DNA from 4 places in the Oceanobacillus sp. AG genome. Region 1 is predicted to be linked to each of the others. Evidence: riboswitches for the same ligand, from Rfam matches in the RefSeq annotation. Region 1 holds a riboswitch; each other region holds the start of a gene.
What was found. A riboswitch is a leader RNA that binds a small molecule or an ion and turns the genes downstream of it on or off. The one in region 1 is predicted to bind S-adenosylmethionine.
Positions count from the first base shown of each region.

Region 1 (5,178 bases):
GGAAATCGGAGAAAATGCATTTGTAGCAGCAGGAAGCCTCGTGCCACCGGGGAAAAAAATTCCACCAAACACCTTATATATGGGAAACCCTGCAAAATACGCAAGAGACCTAACAGCGGCTGATTACCAAGAAATGGAACGGGTAAGAAAATCCTACGTGGAGAAAGGTCAATATTATAAAATACATACAGATTTGGGGAAAAAATAAATTTTCCTTTATACAATAAGAGCTATCCCGACTCAACGGAATAGCTCTTATTGCACTTCATATAAAGTGAAACTTCATTCAGTGGGGAATTCCCTCCCCACTGAATGTTAGTTGAACAGAATCAGGGATTTACGGACTGTTTATTCCCCACCTTCACATGTCGGACTTCCCTCCTATTTAAGGCAGGGATATTACAGACCGTTAATGCGTGATAAAACTATTAAAACGTATGAGCAACACCGAACTATCCTGTGAGGCACGATTACTACGCTACTTTGACTACTGGATACGCTAGTACAATCGGTCTTCGGTGGGACGAGTAACCTCATGTCCCCGGCAGCCGCGAAACTATACCATAATGACGTTTCCACCTTCGCGCTTTTTACTTTTCACAAACTATCTTTTGCAGTTCTTCAACTTTATCAAGTTTTTCCCACGGGAAAATAATGTCGGTTCTGCCGAAATGTCCATAAGCCGCTGTATTTTTATAAATCGGCTTCCGTAAATCAAGCATCTCGATCAGCCCTGCAGGTCGAAGGTCAAATAGCTTACGCACCGCTCCCACTAATACTTCTTCCTGATACTCGCTCGTTCCAAATGTGTCGATTGTGATGGATACAGGCTCTGCAACACCGATCGCATAAGCAAGCTGTACTTCACATTTTGCAGCAAGCCCTGCCGCCACGATGTTTTTCGCTACATATCGAGCTGCATAAGCTCCGGAACGGTCCACCTTTGTCGGATCCTTCCCACTGAAAGCACCTCCGCCGTGACGTGCGTAGCCTCCGTACGTATCCACGATGATCTTCCGGCCCGTTAAGCCGACATCACCTTGCGGACCGCCAAGCACGAAGCGGCCAGATGGATTGATGAAGTATTTTGTATCTTCATCTAAAAGCGCTTCTGGTATAACCGGTTTTATAACATACTCTCGAATGTCAGAAATAATCTGTTCATTCGGAATGTCTTCATGATGCTGAGTAGAAACAACGATTGTATCCACACGAACTGGTTGATTCTTTTCATCATATTCGACGGTAACTTGTGTCTTCCCATCTGGACGTAAATAATCCAATACCCGGTTTTTTCTTACATCGGAAAGACGTCTTGCAAGCTTATGGGAAAGACTAATTGGAAGTGGCATATATTCTTCCGTCTCTTTCGTCGCATAACCGAACACTAATCCTTGGTCACCTGCTCCGATTGCTTCTATTTCTTCTTCCATCTTCCCTTCTCTTGCTTCAAGTGCCTTATCGACCCCACCGGCAATATCAGGTGATTGCTCATCAATTGCAGTCATGACGGCACAAGTTTCATAATCAAAGCCATACTTTGCTCGGGTGTAACCAATGTCTTTCACCGTCTGGCGGACAATTTGCGGTATATCTACATAAGTTGTAGTTGTGATTTCACCTGCTACGAGCACCATTCCCGTTGTAACGACTGTCTCGCATGCCACACGTGCATCTGGATCTTCTTTTAAAATATCATCCAGTATCGCATCAGATATTTGATCCGACATTTTATCAGGATGTCCCTCTGTTACTGATTCTGAAGTAAATAAACGACGATTTGCATTTGCAGCCATTTGGCTTGTTCTCTCCTTTGTAATATGTAACGGAACCCAATCTCCATTCGTTCCATTATTCAAAGCATGAAAATAAAAATCCTTTCCCGCAAGTATGAGGAAAGGATTAATTAGCCTTTCACTCTTATTGTTCAAGGAAAATTCCTTGCAACAGATTAGCACCTTTCACAAATCGTGAGGTTGCTGGGCTTCACCGGGTCTGTCCCTCCACCAGCTCTGAATAAGAATTGAAATTATTATAACCTTATTTAAAAGGGATTCGTTACTTAATAATCGATTACTGAAAAATAGCGTATCATATTTCATTATTTTTTACCAGTTTTATTTTCATACTGTCTGTTCTTTGTTACAATCAAATATAGAACAACATATTGAAATCGTTTTCCAACAAAAATGATAACGAACTAAAATAGGTTACCGACAGTTCTCAAAAAATTTTTCAATTAGTATGGACTATTCCATTTAATGTGTTATACTAATGTCAGATTTAAGATAAGCGATAAGGAGGAAGTTTGCAGTCTTCCTTCAACAAAACCTTTTAAAAGGCAGGAGAATAAGAATGAAAATGGTGGAGAAATCATTGACAAACCAACTATTAGAACACGAGAATTTGAATCGAAACTATTCAGTAGCTCGTCTGGTGGAACGCGTGTTAGATCGAAATGAAGGCGTTCTAACTTCAACAGGAGCAGTAACTGCAACTACAGGTAAATATACAGGTCGTTCACCGAAAGACAAATTTATTGTTAAAGACGAGATTACGGAAGATACGGTTGAATGGGGTCCAGTGAATCAACCGATCGATGAAGCTTCCTTTGATAAGTTACACGAAAAGGTAGTAAATTACTTAATGGAAAAGGACGAAGTTTATCAGTTCCAAGGCTTTGCTGGAGCGGATGAAAAATATCGTTTACCGATCCAAGTAATTAACGAATTTGCCTGGCATAATCTTTTTGCCCGTCAACTATTTATAACACCTACAGAAGAAGAACTTAAAACACATCAAGCAGAATTTACGGTTATTTCAGCACCGCATTTTAAAGCAGACCCTGCAGAAGATGGGACGAATTCAGAGACATTCATCATCATTTCCTTCAAGAAGCGTGTCGTATTAATCGGGGGAACGGAATATGCAGGGGAAATTAAAAAGTCGATTTTCTCTGTAATGAACTATCTGCTGCCACAGCAGGATGTTCTATCGATGCACTGCTCAGCGAACGTTGGTCAAGAGGGTGACGTGGCATTATTTTTCGGCCTATCCGGAACCGGAAAAACGACTCTTTCTGCTGATCCATACCGCCGGTTGATTGGTGATGATGAACATGGCTGGAGTCCGAATGGTGTATTTAATATTGAAGGCGGCTGTTATGCTAAATGTGTTAATCTTTCTGCAGAGAAAGAGCCACAAATTTTCAACGCGATCCGCTTTGGTTCTGTACTTGAGAACGTTACGATTGATGATGTGACAAGTGAACCAAATTATGACGATACGAGCTTGACGGAAAATACCCGGGCAGCTTATCCGGTAGATAATATCGATAACATCGTCACTCCAAGTGTTGCTGGTCATCCGAATACGATTATTTTCTTAACGGCCGACGCGTCTGGAACATTGCCACCGATCAGCAAGCTTACGAAAGAACAGGCTATGTACCATTTTCTAAGCGGCTATACTAGTAAGCTTGCTGGGACAGAGCGCGGCGTGACGGAGCCGGAAGCGACCTTCTCTGCTTGCTTTGGATCCCCATTCTTACCGCTCGCACCAGCGAAGTATGCGGATATGCTTGGACAAAAAATCGATCAGTATAATTCTAATGTATTCCTCGTAAACACGGGTTGGACTGGTGGGTCTTACGGTGTTGGAAACCGAATGAAATTATCCTATACACGCGCGATGATCCATGCCGCGCTAGAAGGTGAATTGAATCATATCGAAACAATAACCGATGATATATTCGGCTTGCAGGTTCCTGTTCACGTAGCAGGTGTGCCTGATGAAGTACTCATCCCGAAGAATACATGGGAAGATAAAGCGGCCTACGAACAGGAAGCGAAAGCACTCGCTAAGAAATTCCACGAGAACTTTGCGAAGTTTGAGAACGTGAGTGATGCTACTAAAGCAGCAGGTCCCGTGTATAAAGGGTAACAATGTATCCTCATCCCAAAAGGATAATTATAAATTTTATTAACAGCGACTTCGCTGGAACTTCCGATTTTTTATTAAAATCGGAAGTTTTTTTATCACGTATTAACGGTCTGTAATACCCCCTCCTCTAAACATGAGGGAAACCCAATATGTGAAGGGGGTAAACAGTCCGTAAATACCTGATTCTGTTCAACTAACATTCAGTGGGGAGGTAAGGATACCCCACTGAATGAGTTTCACTTTATCACGTATTAACGCTCTGTAATACCCCCACCCCTAAACAAGAGGGAAACCCAATATGTGAAGGGGGTAAACAGTCCGTAAATACCTGATTCTGTTCAACTAACATTCAGTGAGGAGGGAAGGATACCCCACTGAATGAGTTTCACTTTATCACGTATTAACGCTCTGTAATACCCTCACCCCTAAACAAGAGGGAAACCCAATATGTGAAGGGGGTAAACAGTCCGTAAATACCTGATTCTGTTCAACTAACATTCAGTAGGGAGGGAAGGATACCCCACTGAATGAGTTTCACTTTATTATGATAACTTGTATCGAGGGTTAGCCACGTTCGCTCTGCCCCCCCAGCAAGCTCTTGTGCGTTGCTGCGACTACTGGATGTGTTATTACAAACGCATTTCGGTAGAACGAGTAATCGCAACCAGGCGTCCGCAAACTTACTGTAATGGTACTTTCGTCTTTGTTTTTCTCATTCCCCCCTGTCTTCTGCACAATTCCACCGCCCAGGCATAAACTGTAGTTGACTATCCACTATGATGCGAAAGGGGCGGAAATTATGAGAAAAATAACGAAAGGTTTACTTTTGCTCGGCTTCCTGTTATTTATTACTGCCTGTCAATCAGAAACAGTGAAGATTAATCTCGCTGAAGTTACGCGCTCCCTATTTTATGCCCCACAATATGTAGCACTGGAACAAGGTTTTTTTGAAGAAGAAGGCTTGGATGTTGAATTTCAAACGACTTGGGGCGGGGATACAACAATGACTGCACTCCTATCCGGAGGAGCAGATATTGCCCTAGTAGGGTCTGAAACATCAATCTACGTCTATGCTCAAGATTCCCGTGACTATGCAGTAAACTTCGCTCAGCTCACGCAAACAGACGGTACATTTCTCGTGGCAAAAGAAGCTTATCCGGATTTCACCTGGGAAGATATGAAAGGGAAAGAATTTCTTGGCCAGCGTGTTGGCGGTATGCCACAAATGGTTGGAGA
Region 1 covers NZ_WOWT01000008.1:7,191-12,368, forward strand. Annotated here, with positions in the region: gene GN217_RS04990 (gamma carbonic anhydrase) at 1-208, shown strand, start outside; gene metK (methionine adenosyltransferase) at 591-1,796, opposite strand; SAM riboswitch class I at 1,918-2,023, opposite strand; gene pckA (phosphoenolpyruvate carboxykinase (ATP)) at 2,362-3,942, shown strand; gene GN217_RS05005 (ABC transporter substrate-binding protein) at 4,742-5,178, shown strand, end outside.

Region 2 (5,178 bases), on a different contig from region 1:
GCGCTGGAGGTGAGCCAAATTTTCTAGGGATACGTCTCTTCCGCATGTAAAAACCCCCTCACATCATGCTTATGCAACGATGCAAGGGGTTAGACGTGCTAAACTTATGAAATAAGAAGAAGAGCCTCCCTTCCCGTCATTCCTTCTCTCCAGCCGTATTCTTTCGATGCATCCGTAATTTTCTCGAGTGGAGCAGCGAGTAATTGGTCAATCGTCCGCACGCCTATCGCTCTCCCTGCAATTACCTCCCTTTCCCGCAACTTCGGAATCTCATTGAAAATATCCACATCCAGTGCAGCACACATAATATAGCCGACTTCGTTTGAAACCGTGAGTAATGTCGTCTTTGGCAGTTCGACACTTACTGCTGTGAACTGCATCCCTTCAATTTCAATTGGATTAACAGTAATCATCTCCGGATGCCTCCTTTAGTTACATAATAAAGTATGCAAAAGCAGGCTCCTCTGTCACAATCGGCATCTTAAGGCTGCGGTGTTTTATTTCTTAACGTATCGAGTAATAAGTCCCTTAAAAATTCAGGTAGGAAGTATTGTTTCATTTCTGATTTGGCAATTTCAGGGAGAAGGCGACCGAAAGTAAATGTATCGGCAGTAGCAATGCGATATGTTTTCTGCTTTTCCACAGCTGAACCATCACGGAACGTTACCCCTGTCACTGCTTCCGTTCCGTTCGCCCGTAGTGTCGTAGATATGGATAACCCAGCAAAAAGCATTCTGCCAATGACTTTCCCGCGGAAACCGAATCCTTTCAATTGAATCTCCATGAAATCTTTCTTCAAGGAAGCACGGATCACTTCAATCAATTCATCTCCCCTCAAATGCACGACAACTGGGTTGATCGGATGCGGACAAATCCGGTGGATATCACCGTAAGTGACCATTCCTTTTGGCAAGCCGTCAAGCAGAAGTCCAGCATTCAACAAAGATGCATCAGCATCCGTCCATTTCCGTACTGTTTCCGTCAAATCTTGCATCATCGGCACATCGCTAAACCAATCCGCTTGAAACCCTTCTTCTAGATAAACAACTTCTGTTCCCAATATTCCAGAAGCTTCTTTTTCCAATTCAGTAAGCAGCCCTCTCGTATCTTCATCTTCGGGATAGCTTGATACATCTGTTGTATAAGCCTCTTTATGGATGAGCTCCTTTTTATCATGATCATATGTTAAGATAACTTCGCCAACATACATACAATGCTTGCCAGCAGCAGTGAGAAGACTGTTGTTCACATATTCACCGGTCCGCAACAGATGGTGAGTATGCCCTCCAATAATAACGTCGATATCCGGGAATTTCCGCGCAATCGCTTCATCTTCACTAATTCCTAAATGGGATAGAAGAATGATAATATCCGCTTCTTTCTTTAAAGAGGCCAGCTGTTTTTCCAACTCTTCAAAGGGGGAAGTTAGGTACCAGCCGAGTAGCCCGTAAAAAGCATTGAACGGAGCAGTAAGCCCGATCATTCCGATCCTTAGTCCCGATTCCGTCTGGATAATTCGAGTATCGTGCAGCCATGCAGGTGGATTATGTTCTTTATGCTTCAAGTTCGCACAGACAACTTCAAATTCCGCCCCGTCGTATAAATGATATAAATCATCATGGGATAGTGTAATCCCTTCGTTGTTCCCAAGTGTGATGACATCATAACCGACCTCGTTTAAAAGCTTCACATTCGCCTTTCCCATCGAAGCCTCCGATATTGGATGAACACGGTCCATATGGTCACCAACATCAACTAAATAATGGGCTTCCTCCCGAGCGATACGATTCTTTTTCATATCCTTTAAATAGCCAGCTGTCCGCGGCCACTGGCTGAAATCACTATGCAAATCATTTGTATAATAAAAATAAAGTTTTTCCTTCATAAATATTGCTCCTTAGCCTAAACCGTCCATAATCAAATGGATTCCTATAAGAAACTATATCAGCGATTCTTCCTGATGCAAACTATTTTGCATATTCATTATGTATTCTTTATTTCTCTTGCATTTTCTGAATAGCTGTACTATTATATATTCAATCATTAAAAACTTCATAATTTTTTCTTATCAAGAGAGACGGAGGGATTTGGCCCAATGAAGTCTCAGCAACCAGCTTAAATACGTGAGCCCGGTGCTAATTCCAATTGACGGCCTGCCGTCTTGAAGATAAGAAGAGCGTACTTGTGTAGATACCGGGACCTTCTTCTTATAGAAGGTCTCTTTTTTATTACGAAGAATAGGGTGATAAGATGACAAAACAAAAGATTGAAAGTCGTTTAGTCCAATTAGGAAATCGATCGGATAAAAAAACGGGAGCAGTAAGTACACCGATTTACTTAACTACTGCCTATGAACATCAGGGTCTCGGTGAATCAACCGGATACGATTATAGCAGAACGAAAAATCCGACGCGAGAGATCCTGGAAAAGGGCATTGCCGATTTGGAAAATGGCTATGCAGGATTCGCCTGCAGTTCCGGAATGGCTGCCATTCAACTTGTATTATCCTTGTTTAAATCTGGGGCTTCCTTATTGTTTTCAGCGGATGTGTACGGTGGAACCTATCGTTTATTAAAGCAATATGAGGAAAAATACAATATAAAGGCATGCTATTCCGAGTTCGCATCGGTCGCTGCTGTAGAGGCATTGATTACGGAAAGTACAAAAGCTATCTTCATTGAGACTCCGACGAACCCGCTCATGGAGACAATTGATATCCCAACATATGCCGAACTCGCTAAAGAACATGATTTATTACTCATTGTCGATAACACTTTTTTAACACCTTATTTACAGCAGCCACTAGAGCTCGGTGCCGATATCGTCATTCATAGTGCAACGAAATATATTGGCGGCCATAATGATGTATTGGCGGGATTAGTCGTCGCAAAAGATGAAGATATTTCAGAACTCCTTGCAACGAATCATAATTCTTCTGGGGCAGTGCTTTCCCCTGCCGATTCTTTTTTAATTGTTCGAGGGATGAAGACACTTGGACTGCGCATGAAACGTCATGAGGAGAATGCGAAGAAAATAGTGGAATATTTAAATGTGCACGATGCAGTCGAGAATGTTCTATATCCAGGAGTTGGCGGGATGCTTTCGTTCCGTTTACAGGATGAAGCTTTAATTAATCCATTTTTACAAAATCTGCAGCTGATCACCTTTGCAGAAAGCCTAGGTGGTGTCGAAAGCTTTATTACATATCCGACCACACAGACCCATGCCGATATTCCGCTGGATGAGCGGGAAAGTCGCGGGGTCGATGACCGCCTCTTACGCTTTTCTGTTGGAATTGAGCATATTGATGATCTCATTTTAGATCTTGATACGGTTTTTGAAAAAATCCAGGCAGCTACTGTTTTTGGATTAAATAAATGAAAGTGGGATATAACACTAGAGATAAACCCTACAAATCATAATAACGCTCCCGAAATTTACTAAGTGCGTTTGGAGACTGCATCGGTCGCTGTGTCTCATTAAGATTTCTCCCTCTGCAGCAGTCTCTGCATAGTCGAAGCTGGTAAGAAGGTTTGTTTGAAGTGGTCCTATCTTTATCTGCAGAAAATACCTATCTTTTAAGAGAATCCCCTTAAAAGATAGGTATTTAAATTAATAAAAATTGCTTTTAATGCAGTTTTAATATTATTTTGCAGCGAGTTGTAAGGTCATCGGAAGAATACAGATCTCTTTCATATATAAAGGCATAAACCCCTTCTTTCATCTTTTGCATACATACTTCCCTTTTTAAGCTTGTAATTTTTCATACAGTCCTTTTTTGGACTGGCCGGGCATATATTTAAAAATAAACATATTTTTGCAGGGGGAGTACGATGTTTAGTCTATTGGAAAAGGCTGTTCTGTCTATAGCCTTATTACGGATTTTTTCCGGTTCGATCGAAATATTTGCGGCATTTTTAATGATTAAATTTAATGAGATAGAAAAAACTTTAATCATTAATAGTTCACTCGCTTTTGTCGGCCCCCTTATCCTCCTGCTCACTACTGCAATTGGGATAATCGGGATGTCCACAAAAATATCCTTTAGTAAATTCCTGTGGATTTTTCTTGGCGTTGCTCTAATTATTTACGGAATTAAGAAGGGATAGTGATTTTTCATGAAACGGTTGTGTATATTCTTTTTCTGTTCTTTTATTCATAATTCTTGTAAGGATTTCTTCTACATACATACCAAAGGTCGGGTTTGTTCGTTTTCTTGGCCGTGCCAACGCAATGTTTTGGTTTAACGCTATCCTCCCATCCTCTATTAATATCACCCTGTCCGCTATTGCAACTGCTTCTTCTACATCATGTGTAACAAGAATTGCTGTAAATTTCTTTTCTGTCCATAATGTTTCAATCAGTTCTTGCATTTCTAACCTTGTTAGCGCATCAAGTGCGCCTAGAGGTTCATCTAGTAGAAGTAAATTTGGCTCATGAACCAATGCTCTTGCTAAAGCAACCCGCTGTTTTTGACCACCGGAAAGCATGGAAGGAAAGTCATTTGCTCTATCTTCCAGCCCCACTTGGGTGAGGGATTCTAAAGCTTTCTTTTGCTGATCGCCAGGGAGTCCGATACAGACATTATCAATTACCCGCTTCCACGGAAGCAACCTGCCATCTTGAAACATCATTCGGGCCTTTTTATTTAGACCTTGTAATCGCTCCTCATTCAATTGAATCGAACCAGCCTTGGCATCTTCTAGGCCTGCAACAAGGCGGAGGAATGTACTTTTCCCGCAACCACTTTTCCCTACAATCGCAACAAATTCTCCTGCCTTTATATTTACGTTTACCCCATTTAATACTTCGCGCTTACCATAACTTTTTTCAAGGCTATTGATTTGAACGTTTACGCCATTTCGTTGTAACGATAGCAAATCAACTCCCCCCCTTTAATATTCTTCATGTATTCCATTTTAATAACCTTCCTTCGAGATACCTCGCAATAACATCAGACACCTTCCCAAACACTGCATAAATGAGAATACTTAAGACGATAATATCCATTTGCATAAACTCTCTAGCATTCATAGCCATATAGCCAATCCCCGATTGAGCAGAGATTGTTTCCGCGACGATTAGTGTTAACCACATCACTCCAAGGGAAAATCTAATTCCAACTAAAATGGAAGATAGTGCACCTGGTAAAATGACATGAAAAAATAGTTTGTAGCC
Region 2 covers NZ_WOWT01000018.1:14,028-19,205, reverse strand. Annotated here, with positions in the region: gene yunB (sporulation protein YunB) at 1-46, opposite strand, end outside; gene GN217_RS10815 (YunC family protein) at 105-413, opposite strand; gene GN217_RS10810 (bifunctional metallophosphatase/5'-nucleotidase) at 482-1,885, opposite strand; SAM riboswitch class I at 2,063-2,174, shown strand; gene GN217_RS10805 (methionine biosynthesis PLP-dependent protein) at 2,251-3,381, shown strand; gene GN217_RS10800 (YqhV family protein) at 3,834-4,109, shown strand; gene GN217_RS10795 (ATP-binding cassette domain-containing protein) at 4,080-4,880, opposite strand; gene ssuC (aliphatic sulfonate ABC transporter permease SsuC) at 4,906-5,178, opposite strand, start outside.
Region 2: another riboswitch for S-adenosylmethionine. It lies ahead of GN217_RS10805 (methionine biosynthesis PLP-dependent protein); the one in region 1 lies ahead of metK (methionine adenosyltransferase).

Region 3 (5,178 bases), on a different contig from region 1:
GTACTGGAAACTTCTCGATCATGTGAATCCAATGGAAACGCTCGCCCATCGAATTGTCTGGTCATTCATTTTCATGATTGCTTTACTGCTTACAATCAAACAATTCCGTTCGTTTCTCCATACGTGCCGAAATTTATTACGAAATCCAAAGGACCTACTAGCTATTGCAGCTGCTTCAATTCTTATCTCGACGAATTGGTTCTTATTCATTTGGGCAGTCGCGAATGGTTACGTCCTCCAAGCAAGCCTAGGCTATTATATTAATCCATTAATGAGCATTTTCTTAGGTATTGTCGTTTTAAGGGAACAAGTAACGATGCGACAAGGATTTGCCTTTCTTCTGTGTGCCATAAGTGTCCTTTATCTGAGCGTATCAAGCGGTGTCTTTCCCTGGGTCTCACTCGCCCTTGCAACAAGCTTTGCAATCTATGGGCTTCTAAAAAAGAAAATCAACATTAGCTCCACCCATGGCCTAACGATTGAAACGATGCTAGTTACACCAATTGCAGCGGGCTACCTTTTCCTGCTACCACGTCAAGCTTTCACTCTGTCCTCTGCTATATCCGGGACAAATCTTTTACTTATTGGCGCAGGGATCGCCACAGCAATTCCACTTTTATTATTTGCTAATGGAGCAAAAGCAATTCCGCTATCTATGGTAGGGATTTTACAATTCATTACACCGACGATCATGCTCTTCCTAGGAGTATTCGTCTATCATGAAGCTTTTTCAATAGAAAAATTTATCGCCTTTTTATTTATCTGGTTTGCATTAATTCTCTATTTAAGCTCGGTATATCATCACCCAGCGAAAAGACAGGCAAATACATAAGAATGGGGTCAGAGCACTTGTCCCAGTGGGACAGATACACTGACCCCAATGTTCCAGCGCCTGCGGGACAATTGCTCTGACCCCCATGTCCCAGACCAGCGGGACAAACGCTCTGACCCCATGTCCCGGTATCAATCTTTTTTAAAAAACCAACTAAAGGGGTTGACATTAGTCTGGATTAAACGTTATAATCATCTGTAAATTTATAAAAGATTTTTAAGTAGCGCAATTAACGCGCTTCTAGCAAATCTGAAGCAAGAAATCTTCTTATCAAGAGCGGCGGAGGGATTAGGCCCGATGAAGCCCGGCAACCTTGAAGTAAGCAATTTTACTTTTAATGGTGCTAAATCCTACAGATCTACCCGGATCTGGAAGATAAGAGGAGGATATGTATAGTAAACTATACGCCCCTCTTCTTAAGGAAGGGGGGCGTTTTAATTATTCCCCTCTCTCCAAAACATTCCAAGCTACATATTTTTCAAAACCAAGGAGGAATTATCAATGTCAGAATTCAACATTTTCAATTTAGAAACACAAGCTCTTCACTCTGGTCAAGAGGAAGCAGATCCAACATCACGGGCAAGAGCGGTTCCGATTTATGAAACAACTTCCTATGTTTTCCGGGATACGGAGCATGCACAAAATCTTTTCGGGCTCACAGAAGCAGGAAACATTTATACAAGAATCACCAACCCGACCGTCGGAGCTTTTGAACAACGGATTGCGGATCTTGAAGATGGTGTAGGAGCAGTGGCAACATCTTCCGGAATGGCTGCTATTACGCTCGCTATTCTAAACATCGCTGGAACCGGTGATGAAATCATTGCGGACAGCAATCTTTACGGTGGAACGTATAACCTGTTCCTAAACACCTTACCGAAATACGGAATCACATTTAAGCTAGTAGACGGAACAAACCCGGAGAATTTCCGTGCAGCAATCACGGATAAAACGAAAGCAATATTCGGGGAAACGATTACGAACCCAAGCTTGAACGTATTTGATATTGAAGCAGTTGCTGAAATCGCGCATGAAAATGGGCTTCCACTCATTATCGATAATACATTTGCAACCCCATTCATCACAAAACCAATTAGCTGGGGCGCAGATATTGTGATCCACTCGGCAACGAAATGGATTGGCGGTCATGGTTCAACTATCGGCGGTGTCGTTATTGACGGTGGACGCTTCAACTGGGATAACCCGCGTTTCCCTGAGTTCACAACACCGGACGATAGCTATAAAGGTTTAAAATACGCAGATGTAGGACCGGCTGCATATGCAACAAAATTACGTGTTCAACTTCTACGTGATATTGGTGCATCACTAAGTCCAAAGAGCGCATTCACTTTCATTCAAGGGCTAGAGTCTTTACAAGTACGTATTGATCGTCATTTGGAAAATACGAAAGAGGTCGTTAAGTACCTAAAGAACCACCCAGCTGTTGAATGGGTCAACTATCCAGGGCTTGAGGAGCACCCATCCTATGAATTGGGGAAAAAGTATTTAAACCGAGGCGCAGGATCTATAATTACATTTGGTATTAAAGGTGGCCGGGAAGCAGGACGTAAGTTGATCGATAACATTACCCTCTGGTCCCATGTGGCAAACGTTGGAGATTCGAAATCCCTTATTATTCATCCCGCTTCAACGACACACCAACAACTAAGTGCAGAGGACTTACAAAAGAGTGGTACGCCTGAAGAGCTTGTCCGGCTATCAATTGGTCTTGAGTCAACGAAAGATATCTTGAAAGACCTTGACCAAGCTATTGCAAAAGCAACTGGTGAAGCACCACAATTCACACCGACTGCGGATGACGCAGCTAACTGGTTGCTCCATTCGCCTTTCGATCGCTCCAATGGGTTGAGAAAGAAAACAATTGCAGTTACTGGTGTTGATGAAGCAACCGAGAAGAAGTTGCGTAACTACGGTTTTGAAGTTGTAGCGGTTGAGGAGCCAAAACAATTGAATGGCACTTCCGAAACACTTGATGCTCTTGTAGTAAATGCAGAAGAACTTCCGAAAGAAACAATCGAGCAACTTATAAATAAAGAAAGTAAAATTCTTTGGATTGAAAATAACATCGATGATGCAGCAGCAGAATATGCACAAGCAGCAGGCATTCACGTGATCGAAAGCAAGTCCATTGCGGATGAATTAGACCGTATCCGTGGCAGTAAAGCAGCAAAAGAAGCAATCGAAATATAACAATTTTTTTATTAAAGAAACGAATGCAAGGTGCGTTCGTTTCTTTTTTGTTCCTGTCTCCTCGTTTAACTTCAACTTTTTGTGCGTAGAATAATTGGGTAGATAGAGCATACTAGACAAATTAAATCCACGTTTTATACTGGTAGTAGACAGATTATAGGTGTGATACGATGAAAAAAATATTATTTATTCTTTTTGCAATCATTCTTTTAACAATAGGAATACTTTATTATATCGATGGTCAGCCCCCAGCATTAACCCAACCGTTGATCCCTGAGGAAAATGCAGAAGAATTGAAGGAAGAAATCGAACCCGAACAAGATGAACTGGAAGATAAGGAAGAAACTGAAGAAGAGGAAAACAGCTTTTCCGAACGATTAACCCATGTTGTCCGAGAGACGATTGGCCGGATTTTCCAACGGGAAGTGAAAATTGTTGCGATTGGTGACTCGTTGACCCGTGGAGTTGGTGATGCAACAAATAGTGGCGGCTATGTCGGCATTTTAGAGCGTTCCATCAATCAAGAGGACGAGATTGCAACATTTGAAAACTTTGGAATCCCAGGAAATCGGACGGATCAGCTTTTAATCCGCTTGGGGCAACCCGAAATCATTGAAGCACTGGAAGAGGCAGATATTGTTCTCGTCACGATTGGCGCCAATGACATCATGCAAGTGGCAAAAGAGAATATTACGAACCTCGAAATGGATGACTTTATTGATGAACATAGCGATTATGAAGAGCGGCTTGAAGAGGTTCTTGAAAGGCTCTCTGATATTAATTCAAATGCCGATATTTACTTGCTTGGGATCTATAATCCTTTTGAAAAGTATTTCCAAGATATCGAGGAATTAAATCAGATTGTAAATACATGGAATGAGACAGGAAGCAGCTTGGCGAACGAAATAGATAATATTACTTTCATTCCGATTATCGATTTATTTGCAGGGAATGAAGACCCTATATTTGCCGATGATAATTTCCATCCGAATTATACGGGATATTATTTGATGGCAGAGCGTGTGTTAGACTATATTTCTAGAGAAGAAGGTTGACAGCATGGCGAGAACCGATAAGCACCGACAGAAGATCAATTGGAAAACAGGTTTTTTCTTGATTTTAGCATTGAATATTGCCGGCCTCCTGCTGCTTGTCAGTTTGATCTTTTGGCCGGCGGAAGATGTGGAATTACCTAGTGAATCAGCGGAGATCAAGCAGGAAAGCTCCCAATTCATTGTAAGGACATCAAAGCAAAATTTAAATAATCTAATTAACGCTTATATTGAACATCTAACTGAAAATACACGGCATAAGTACCGGATTGAATTGGAAGAAGATGTGCATCTGATTGGAGAACTGCCAGTGTTTTCAACGACGGTCCCCCTATCTATGCATTTTGAACCGGAAGTCGCCCAAAATGGGGATATTATTTTAAAACAAGAATCTATTTCACTTGGATTGCTGGAATTACCGAATCGGAGAATTATGCAATACTTGGCTAGATACTTACCAATGCCAGATTGGGTTACTGTCAATCCAAATGAAGAAGAGATTTATATTGCCATTTCCGACATGGATATTCGCAGTAACTTCGAACTAGCCGTCGAAACCATCGACCTGAAAGAAAACAACCTCGCCTTCCGCATCAGCGTCCCATACGAAACATTCGGCATCGAAAGCTGGAAAATGTTCCCCTGATCGGGACACGGGGTCAGAGCAGTTGTCCCTCCTTTTGAGCGGGACATGGGGTCAGAGCAAATGTCCCAGATATTTGGGACAAAAGCTCTGACCCCATGTCCCGTTTTGCATGAAATCTTCTTATCTGGGTAGGCTATTCATTGATAACTTTAGGAAATGAGGGACGAACAATGAGTAAAGAGCTACCCAAAGATGATTACGAAACGCATAAGGAAGATGAGAACACATTAACGACACGGCAAGGGCATCCGGTTACGAATAACCAGAATATCCGAACCGTTGGAAATCGCGGACCGGCAATGCTTGAAAACTATGATTTTATTGAGAAAATCAGCCATTTTGACCGCGAAAAAATCCCAGAGCGGATTGTCCATGCTCGAGGTGCTGGGGCTCACGGTTATTTTGAAACGTATGGAACGGTCGGTGATGAACCGGTT
Region 3 covers NZ_WOWT01000002.1:42,832-48,009, reverse strand. Annotated here, with positions in the region: gene rarD (EamA family transporter RarD) at 1-832, shown strand, start outside; SAM riboswitch class I at 1,097-1,214, shown strand; gene GN217_RS00225 (O-acetylhomoserine aminocarboxypropyltransferase/cysteine synthase family protein) at 1,334-3,043, shown strand; gene GN217_RS00220 (GDSL-type esterase/lipase family protein) at 3,214-4,098, shown strand; gene GN217_RS00215 (YpmS family protein) at 4,103-4,741, shown strand; gene GN217_RS00210 (catalase) at 4,912-5,178, shown strand, end outside.
Region 3: another riboswitch for S-adenosylmethionine. It lies ahead of GN217_RS00225 (O-acetylhomoserine aminocarboxypropyltransferase/cysteine synthase family protein); the one in region 1 lies ahead of metK (methionine adenosyltransferase).

Region 4 (5,178 bases), on a different contig from region 1:
TACCTCGCCTTCTAAAACTTTGATTTGCTGGCTTAATGTCGGCTGGGCAATGTTCAATTTCTCAGCAGCCCTCGTAAAATGCAGTTCTTCACATACAGTCATGAAATATTCCAGCTGTCTTAATTCCATTAAATCCCTCCTCCATCTTTATTATGGTCTAAACATCCATATACCGAACAACCTCAATAACTTTTCCATTATTTCCATTAAATCATAACCAACACACCCTGTATAGAAATCGGGACAAGTGCTCTGACCCCCGTGTCCCACTGGGACATGGGGTCAGAGCACTTGTCCCACTCCAGCACTTTTAACCTAAGTTCTCATAAACTATTGTGGGCTAATTTTATAAAAAGGAGTGGTTCCAGTGAGTAGAATCAATTTCAAATCATTTACCGGCCGCGTCACAAGTGTAGATGACTTTCCGATGTATCCGCCTAATGATAATTTCGGTTGTTACAAGTTTATATCTGTTCAGAATGATGCCGGTGCTGTCGTAAACTTCGTTGCAGGACCAGATACGTTCTTTCTATATCAGGAAAAAATCAAAGTCGGAGATCAGATCACCGGTTATTATGATGGGGATGCAGCCACAATTTTAATTTATCCACCGCAATACCGGGCATTAGTTATCGTGAAGGAAAATCCATATAGCCAAGTAAAGGTAAGTTATTTTAATGAGCAATTAATCAGCAGTGACGGCTCTTTGCAGCTAAATATCGGTCCTGATACACAGATGCAATTAACAAACGGGCAAGACTTCAAACAAAACCCTGCTAGGAGAAATTTAATTGTTGTTTATGGTGCAGCAACAAAGAGTATTCCAGCCCAAACAACCCCTTATGAAATAATTATTTTTTGCCGGTAAACTGGGACAGATGCTCTGACCCCCTGTCCCCGAATTAAGTGTTGACTTTCTTCTGGTTTCGGTATATTCTATTATTTAACTAATTTCTTAATATTTTTTCTTATCCAGAGAGGTGGAGGGACTGGCCCTTTGAGACCTCGGCAACAGGCTTTTGGAGTACTGTGCCAATTCCAGGAGCATGCATTTGCTCGAAGATAAGAAGAGCCGGCAGATATGCTACCTAACCCTCTTCTTATTTCAAGAAGAGGGTTTTTTATAATTTTAGGGGGGATGAAATTGACGACAATACAAGCAGCAATAGAATTACAAAAAGCAATCTCACTACTGAAAGAAAAAGAATGGGTTGATTTGACTCACACTTTCGGCCCTGATTCACCGCATTTTGCAGCATTTGATGACGCCGCATTCAAGACACTTTACAACCATGACGATGGGTTCTTTGCCCAACAGTTCTCTTTTGCCGGACAATACGGTACTCATATCGATGCTCCAGTTCATTTCGTAAGACATCAGCGCTACCTTGATGAACTTAAATTAAAAGAACTTGTCTTACCGCTCATAGTCATTGATAAATCAAGGGAAGCAGCACATAACCATGACTTCACCTTGACGAAAGGAGATATCCTCAAGTTCGAAGCAGTCCACGGTGAAATTGAAGCAGGCACATTTGTCGCCTTACGTACCGATTGGAGCAAGCGTTGGCCAGATAAAGAGCGTTTTGAGAATAAGGATGAAGACGGTAATCCACATCTTCCCGGCTGGGGAATTGACGCTCTCGAATTCCTATTTGAAGAAAGAAAAATCAAAGCAGTCGGCCACGAAACCTTTGACACCGACTCCGCTATCGACGCTGCAAAAAACGGCAGACTCATCGGAGAATATTACGTACTAGAGCAAGACACCTATCAGATCGAACTGCTAACCAATCTGGATAAAGTTCCAACAAAAGGTGCCATCATTTTCAATATCGTTCCAAAGCCTGAAAAAGCAAGTGGATTTCCTGTACGATCGTTCGCAATACTACCCTAAATTAAATCTCTCACAACTGAAGTCACGAGTATTCTTGGTTTATTCGTAAAGTGAAACTTCATTCAGTGAGGTAGCACAGAAGCAAAAAAAGTATGGGGTAATATAAAAGCATAGCTCCCCTTAAATCAAAGGCGGAAGTGCCCTTACAGTAAAAGATGATCGGCTAGAAAAACATTTCTGCCGATCATCTTTTTGAATATATTATTACCAAAATCAGTAAAAATGAAACTTTCCCACCCCTTTTTCCGTACCACCTAGAGAACACGATAGAGGAGGGAATAGAATGACCGAAATTGCAATGCAATTGACGAATGTCCGAAAACGTATCGGCAATAAAGAAATCATTAAAGGCCTTTCCTTTACCATTAATAGAGGGGAAGTATTCGGCTTCATTGGACCAAATGGTGCCGGGAAAACAACGACAATCCGTATGATGGTAGGGTTAATGAAACTCACAGAAGGCGACGTACATATTCTCGGCAAAAGTATTAAAACAGAATTTAAAGAAGCAATCCGTGAAGTTGGCGGAATCGTTGAAAATCCAGAGCTCTACCCCTTTTTAACAGGCGCACAAAACTTAAAACAATATGCAAGGATGATTCCAGGGATTACGCAGGAAAGAATTGATGAGACGGTTAAACTTGTCGGTCTGGAAAAAGTAATGAATGAAAAAGTTGGCCGATACTCACTTGGGATGCGACAACGAATAGGAATCGCCCAAGCTTTATTACATAAGCCATCCGTTCTCATACTCGACGAACCGACGAATGGACTAGACCCTGCCGGCATTCGAGAAATCAGACAATATATCCGGAAACTTGCAACCGAACATAATGTTGCAGTTATCATTTCCAGCCACCTATTGTCCGAAATCGAGTTAATGTGCGACCGGATCGGCATTATTAAAAATGGCGAACTTGTGGCGATTCAAGCTGTGAAAGAAAATACACCAGCAGGCGAACAACAACTGCTGCAAGTGGAAATGGAAGCAACACCACTTGAAAAAGCCCTTGAAGTCGTCAATCGTAAAACACCTGCTGCCCAAACAAACGGTAAAATCACGTTCCAAACCGAGAAGGAGAATATCCCGCTACTCATTTCCGATTTGGTGAAAGAAAATATTCTCATTTATGAAGTGCAAGTCACCAAATCAACTCTCGAAGATAAATTCTTTGATCTGATTGGAGAGAATATCATTGACTAATTTTCTAAATCTCATACAAAATGAAGTGATTAAAATCTACCGTTTGAAATCGACTTGGGCAATGTATGTCATACTGGCATTAATCATTATTGGGGTCGGCCTGTTGGCAAAAACTTATGGGGACTTTATGACATATGAAGAAGATACGTGGAGAGAGACGCTGGAAACAGAGAATGCCGAATACATGAAAGATACGGAAGAATTTCCCGATATGGAGTCCTTTAATTCAACGTTCATTGAAATCAATAATTATTATTTAGAACATGATATTATGCCTGAAAGTTACGGTGCGTGGCAATTTGTAATGGAAAATGAGATGCTGCTTTCCCTTGTCAGTCTCTTTACCATCATCGTTGCTGCCGGTATTCTTGCTAACGAATTCCGCTGGGGAACGATTAAGCTGCTTCTCATCCGACCAATTTCACGGACGAAAATCTTAATATCAAAATATAGCGCCGTATTAATATTTTCATTTATAACGTTTTTATTCGTGCTCCTCTTCTCATGGATTATCGGAGGAATTTTCATCGGCTTTGACGGGATGAATCCTCATATCGTTCTTGAAAAAGGCGATGGAGTGGAATATGTTCCGGTTATTGGGGAGATTATAACCGATTACGGCTTCAGTCTCGTGAACTTGCTTATGATGGCGACATTCGCCTTTATGATCTCTTCCATTTTCAGAAACAGCGCGCTAGCAATTGGACTCGCAATTTTCCTCATGCTAGCTGGAAACCAGATTGTATTCTTCTTCATAGAACGGGACTGGGCGAAATACATTCTATTTGCAAATACAGACCTATCCCAGTACTTTAACGGGAACACACCAGTGATAGAAGAAATGACACTCGGTTTTTCCGTTACCGTACTAGTTGTCTATTATATTATTTTCGCTGCGATTACCTGGATCTTCTTTGCGAAGCGGGATGTTGCAGGTCACTAACGAATTAAAAGGTTCCGCCAATGAGCGGAACCTTTTATTGTATATCCCAGTTTCATTTAAAATGCTGTACAATCTTTCCTTTTCCATCAGCTACTTCAACTTCCGCATACGCTCCATTTATAAATGTGATCTGGGGTGGAACATGCCCACAGTCCACATCATAGATAATTGGAACTTGAAGTTCTTCATATAAATCATTATAAACATCTTCAACTGTATAGTTATCTACTGGATCGTTCGCTGGACTTCTGCCAAACATAATTCCTGCACATTCTTTAAACCAACCTGCAAGCTTCATCTGCACAAGCGTTCTCCGTAAGTCCGTAGTTGCTAATTCACAGTTTTCCATAACCCAAATAATCGGCTCTCCCTTTGTAAACTGTTTACGAAAACGAGCAATATCCCCATATTCTGTCCCAATCAGATGTCTGATTACATCAATACAACCACCTAGAAGACGCCCTTCCATTTTTACGCTTTCCTCTGTAACACTCTTCCACCTTGTTGGTTCCGTTAAATTAAAGATATGGGGCGTCGGATTATCAAATTGCCATTCTTTTTGATATTTCCGAGAAGAATATTGAACAACAGAGTTCCCCTGCTTCGTTGATAATACCTGCTCCCACATAGCCGTAGTCGGATCAGAGGATTCTCCTCTTACATCTATAAGATTCGTGCCATGTGCAGTTGCAATTCCGGTTTTCAACGTAATGGCGAGTAATAACAAGCTCGTGTCCGAATAACCTAGTATCCACTTTGATTGGATTTTTTCAAAATTCACGTGTTCGAGCATTTCAATCAGAAGTTCCCCGCCCCAAGGAGGGAATATCAATTGAACAGCTTCATCATCCATTAATCTATTAAATTCAGCCGCTCTCTCCAATGCTGGTGCCGCCTTCGCTTTATCTTGATTCCAAACCGTCTTTCCAATTTGCATGCGATACCCTTTTCCTTCTAACCGCTTCCTAGCTTTGTGGATTAATTCATGTAATTCCAGTGACACACCTGACGACGGAGCTGTAACGCCGATTGTCGCTTCTTTTTCAAGTATTGGAAACTGAATCGCTTGCATTCCATACGCCCCCTTTTTCAAATAAATATTTAGGATAGAATAGCACTTTTAATTCATAATTA
Region 4 covers NZ_WOWT01000023.1:6,317-11,494, reverse strand. Annotated here, with positions in the region: gene GN217_RS12745 (LysR family transcriptional regulator) at 1-129, opposite strand, end outside; gene GN217_RS12740 (hypothetical protein) at 428-868, shown strand; SAM riboswitch class I at 966-1,069, shown strand; gene GN217_RS12735 (cyclase family protein) at 1,145-1,897, shown strand; gene GN217_RS12730 (ABC transporter ATP-binding protein) at 2,181-3,101, shown strand; gene GN217_RS12725 (ABC transporter permease) at 3,094-4,044, shown strand; gene GN217_RS12720 (S66 family peptidase) at 4,097-5,116, opposite strand; gene crcB (fluoride efflux transporter CrcB) at 5,165-5,178, opposite strand, start outside.
Region 4: another riboswitch for S-adenosylmethionine. It lies ahead of GN217_RS12735 (cyclase family protein); the one in region 1 lies ahead of metK (methionine adenosyltransferase).